2 regions of the Shinella sp. HY16 genome follow, and region 2 is predicted to be linked to the other one. Evidence: predicted binding sites of a transcription regulator. Region 2 holds the regulator's gene; the other holds the start of a gene.
What was found. The regulator HrcA, encoded in region 2, represses chaperone genes, less so after heat shock. The targets are predictions, from matches to a motif close to GTTAGCACTCNCNNNNNGNGAGTGCTAAC.
Positions count from the first base shown of each region.

Region 1: a site for HrcA is predicted at 1,078-1,106, ahead of K0P03_RS20615 (co-chaperone GroES). Genes of this name have one in related genera too.

Region 1 is NZ_JAHYXL010000002.1:109,062-111,262, forward strand. It holds gene groL (chaperonin GroEL) at 1-559, opposite strand, end outside; gene K0P03_RS20615 (co-chaperone GroES) at 612-926, opposite strand; gene tnpB (IS66 family insertion sequence element accessory protein TnpB) at 1,523-1,717, shown strand; gene phnC (phosphonate ABC transporter ATP-binding protein) at 1,926-2,201, shown strand, end outside.
Region 2 is NZ_JAHYXL010000001.1:6,579-8,779, reverse strand. It holds gene grpE (nucleotide exchange factor GrpE) at 1-181, opposite strand, end outside; gene hrcA (heat-inducible transcriptional repressor HrcA) at 274-1,350, opposite strand; gene rph (ribonuclease PH) at 1,544-2,201, shown strand, end outside.

The DNA.
Region 1 (2,201 bases), on a different contig from region 2:
GTTCGGTGTCCGCGGTCTTTGCCTCCTCGACCGTAATGACGCCCTCATTGCCGACCTTTTCCATGGCTTGCGCGAGATAACGGCCAATTTCCTCATCGCCGTTCGCGGAAATGGTTCCGACCTGCGCGATCTCCGAGTTGCTTGTGATCTTGCGCGCATTCTTCTTGAGATCTTTCACCACGGCATCGACGGCGAGATCGATGCCGCGTTTCAGGTCCATGGGGTTCATACCGGAAGCAACCGCCTTGGCGCCTTCCTTGACGATGGCCTGGGCGAGCACAGTTGCGGTCGTCGTGCCATCGCCAGCGAGATCATTGGTTTTCGAGGCGACCTCGCGCAGCATCTGCGCGCCCATGTTCTCGAACTTGTCCTCAAGCTCGATTTCCTTGGCGACCGACACCCCATCCTTGGTGATGCGCGGCGCGCCGTAGGACTTGTCGATCACGACATTGCGCCCCTTGGGGCCAAGGGTCACTTTCACAGCATTTGCTAGCACATCGACCCCACGCAGCATGCGTTCACGGGCGTCGGTGCTGAACTTGACGTCTTTGGCAGCCATTTCTTTAACTCCTCAATAGGCAGCTTGTGACTGGTTGGATGGGTGGGACCGCTCAGGCGGCTTTCTTCTGTTCGGCTCGGCCCTTGAGGATGCCCATGACATCGCTTTCCTTCATGATCAGCAGATCCTCGCCGGCGATCTTGATCTCCGTGCCAGACCACTTGCCGAAGAGGATGCGGTCACCGACTTTGACGTCGAGCGGCTGAACCTGCCCGGCGTCGTTGCGCGCGCCCGGGCCGACGGCGATCACCTCGCCCTCTTGCGGCTTTTCCTTGGCAGTGTCGGGAATGATGATCCCGCCCTTGGTCTTTTCATCAGATTCAACCCTGCGAACGAGAATGCGATCGTGAAGCGGTCGGAACGACATGTTTTCCTCCAATGGACAAACAGTGATGACGATGTTCACCCGGAGCCGGACCGGATGACCGGTCCGGGCGGGTACAGGACCTCTCATGAGCGCCCTGCGCGCAAAAATCTGGATTGTCGATTTTCTCATTTCAAGAGGCTGGCCGAAAAAAATCAGCACTCGTCGGAAGTGGCTGCTAAAATACTGTAATGCTACGATAAAATCGAATTTGAACAATGAAATTTGTTGATGATCGTGAATGATGGCGGCATCATTCCGGGGTCGAACAACGGAGATGAAAGCATGCGGTTTGCATCAGATCTCGAGCGCCAGCTCCAAGGCTACGTGTAGCGGCTTGCCAACATAAGCGCCTCTGCTCGCAAACATCGGCATTTTCTGCTCGAATTATCTGACAATGGAGCGGGCGTCGTGCTCACGCTCTTTGCCAATGTGCTCGCAAACATCCGGGTCTGCTTGCAAACATCCGCCACGTGCTCAGATTAATTGCCAGCGACGGCATGGTCAAACCGGGACGCCTGCCTGTCGTAGTTGCTCGGTCAGCTGACGGGAATATTCGGGATCAAGGGTGCCCGCCAGGAAGGCGCGGATATACGGACATGCGCTGTGGCTTTCCCTCCTTGGCGCTTCGGGTGCAGGAGGTTCTGCAGCATGATCCGTTGTCAGGGCATCTCTTCGTCTTCAGGGGCCGCAGATCGGATATTTTGAAGATCATCTGGCATGATGGTCTGGGCGCCTGCCTTTTTACCCGGCGGCTGGAGAAGGGCCGGTTTATCTGGCCGAATATGGGATAGCATCCGTCAAGGTGGTGTAGAATTGGGACCGGGCCGTCATGATCAGGCGGCTCTGGGTGAAATTTCTCCATCGCAGCTACGCGAGGAGGTAGAGCTGAGTTTAAGTGCTGTCATTGAAGTTTCACGAGCCTGATAAACGGACGTCATATGTCGCCCATAGTGATGCAAATATTCAATCGATGCACCACTAACGATCAGGATTATTGTGATGCTGGCTCTGAACGGAGTTGCCGTGACCTATGCCAACGGCACCCAAGCTTTGAAGACAACGACATTGACGTTCAACCAGGGTCAGTTCGTCGTGCTCCTCGGTAGATCCGGCGCAGGCAAATCTACCCTCATCCGGACACTCAACGGCTTGGTTGCGCCGACGTCTGGTTCGATCACTTCTAACGATATTGGTGCTCTGGATGCGGAAACTAAGCTTCGCATTCACCGAAGGCGAACTGGGATGATATTCCAGCAGCACCAACTCATAGGGCGC
Region 2 (2,201 bases):
GGTTGTCCATCTCGGCGGCGAGACGCAGGTACTTGTCCCTGAGATCGGCATTTTCCGCGCGCAGCGCATCGACCGGATCCGGCTCCGCCGGATCACCCGCCTCTTCCGGCGCATACGTGTCGGCGGCAAGAATGTTCTCTACCGCTTCGTCAGGTCCATGGTTCTTGTTCTCGTCGGTCATGACGTACTCCGAATTCCATCTTGTAAGGGTTTGGGCCCGATATCGAGCTTTGATCCCGAAAAATCAAGGGCTGATGCCCGGTTTGCAGGCCGTCAGCGTGAAAGCCGCGAGATCAGCTGGGCGGTGTAGTCCACCATGGGCACGATCCGGGAATAGTTGAGCCGCGTCGGCCCGATAACGCCGACGGCGCCGACGATCTTGTCGTCACCGTCGCGATAGGGGGCGACGATCAGCGAGGAACCGGACAACGAGAAGAGCTTGTTTTCCGAGCCGATGAAGATACGCACGCCCGGCCCCGTCTCGGCCAGGTTCAGGAGCTCGATCAGGCTGTCCTTGCGCTCGAGGTCGTCGAAGAGCATGCGCAGGCGATCGATATCCTCGGCGCCGGCGAGCCCCTCCAGGAGGTTCGCCCGGCCGCGCACGATGAGCCGCGTCGGCTTGCCCTCATCGAAACCACCGGACCAGACCATCAGCCCGCGCTCGACGAGGTCCTGCGACAGCTTGTCCAGCTCGCCGCTGATTTCTCCGCGCAACCGCTCCAGCTGGGCGCGCGCCTCCAGCAGCGTGTTACCGGCAAGGTGGGCGTTGAGAAAATTGGCGGCCTCGGTGAGCTGCGAACTCGTGACGCCCGCCGGAAGCTCTATGATGCGGTTCTCCACCAGGTCGTGATCGCCCACCAGCACGACGAGCGCCTTGGTCGGCTCCAGCCGGATGAACTCGACATGTTTCAGGATGGCGTCGTTCTTCGTGGTGATGACGAGGCCGGCCCCGCGCGACATGCCCGACAGCGCCTGGCTCGCCTCGTTCATCATGGTCTCGACGGCGGTGTGCTTCTGGCCGTGCGGGCGCACATGGCGCTCGATCGAGGCGCGGTCCTCCGACGAAATGTTGCCCACCTGCATGAAGGCATCGACGAAGAAGCGCAGGCCAAGCTGCGTCGGAAGACGTCCGGCGCTGATATGCGGCGAATAGATGAGGCCGAGTTCCTCAAGATCGCTCATCACATTGCGCACGGAGGCCGGCGAGAGCGACATGGGCAGAATGCGCGACAGGTTGCGCGAGCCGAGAGGCTCGCCGCTTTCCAGATAGCTTTCGACGATACGGCGGAAGATTTCGCCCGAACGCTCGTCGAGCGCTGCCTGACTGTCAGGACCCGGAGATTTCTTCAAAACCATCTTTCCGCTGCAAACCCTGTTATCCGACAGGAATATAGTGATTTCGCAAGAGAGCGCAAAACGGATTTTCCCGCCGCGATTTTCCGCCGCAAGGCGCCAAAACACAAGCCTTGCCCCGCGCTGCCATTCCCTCGCCCGGCGATCTGGTCTAAAGCAGCTTCCCAGATAATTCAGACAGGAGTTCGCAATGCGGCCGTCCGGCAGAAAAACCGACCAGATGCGCAAGGTTTCCTTCGAGCGCAATATTTCCAAACATGCCGAAGGCTCCTGTCTCGTCAAGTTCGGCGACACGCATGTGCTCGTCACGGCCAGCCTTGAAGACAAGACGCCGCCATGGCTGCGCAACAGCGGCAAGGGCTGGGTCACCGCCGAATACGGCATGCTGCCCCGCGCCACCGGCGACCGCATGAGGCGTGAAGCCGCTGCCGGCAAACAGGGCGGCCGCACGCAGGAAATCCAGCGCCTCATCGGCCGCTCGCTGCGCGCCGTCGTCGATCTCGAAGCGCTCGGCGAGCGCCAGATCACCGTCGACTGCGACGTCATCCAGGCTGACGGCGGCACGCGTACGGCGTCCATTACCGGTGCCTGGATCGCCCTTCACGACTGCCTGAAGTGGATGGAAGCCCGCAACATGATCAAGGTGGAGAAGGTCCTGAAGGACCATGTCGCCGCGATCTCCTGTGGCATCTTCGCCGCCCAGTCGGTCATCGACCTCGACTATCTCGAGGATTCCGCCGCGGAGACCGACGCCAATTTCGTCATGACCGGTTCGGGCGGTATCGTCGAAATCCAGGGCACCGCCGAGGGCAAGCCGTTCACGGAGGAGGAGTTTTCCAGCCTGATGG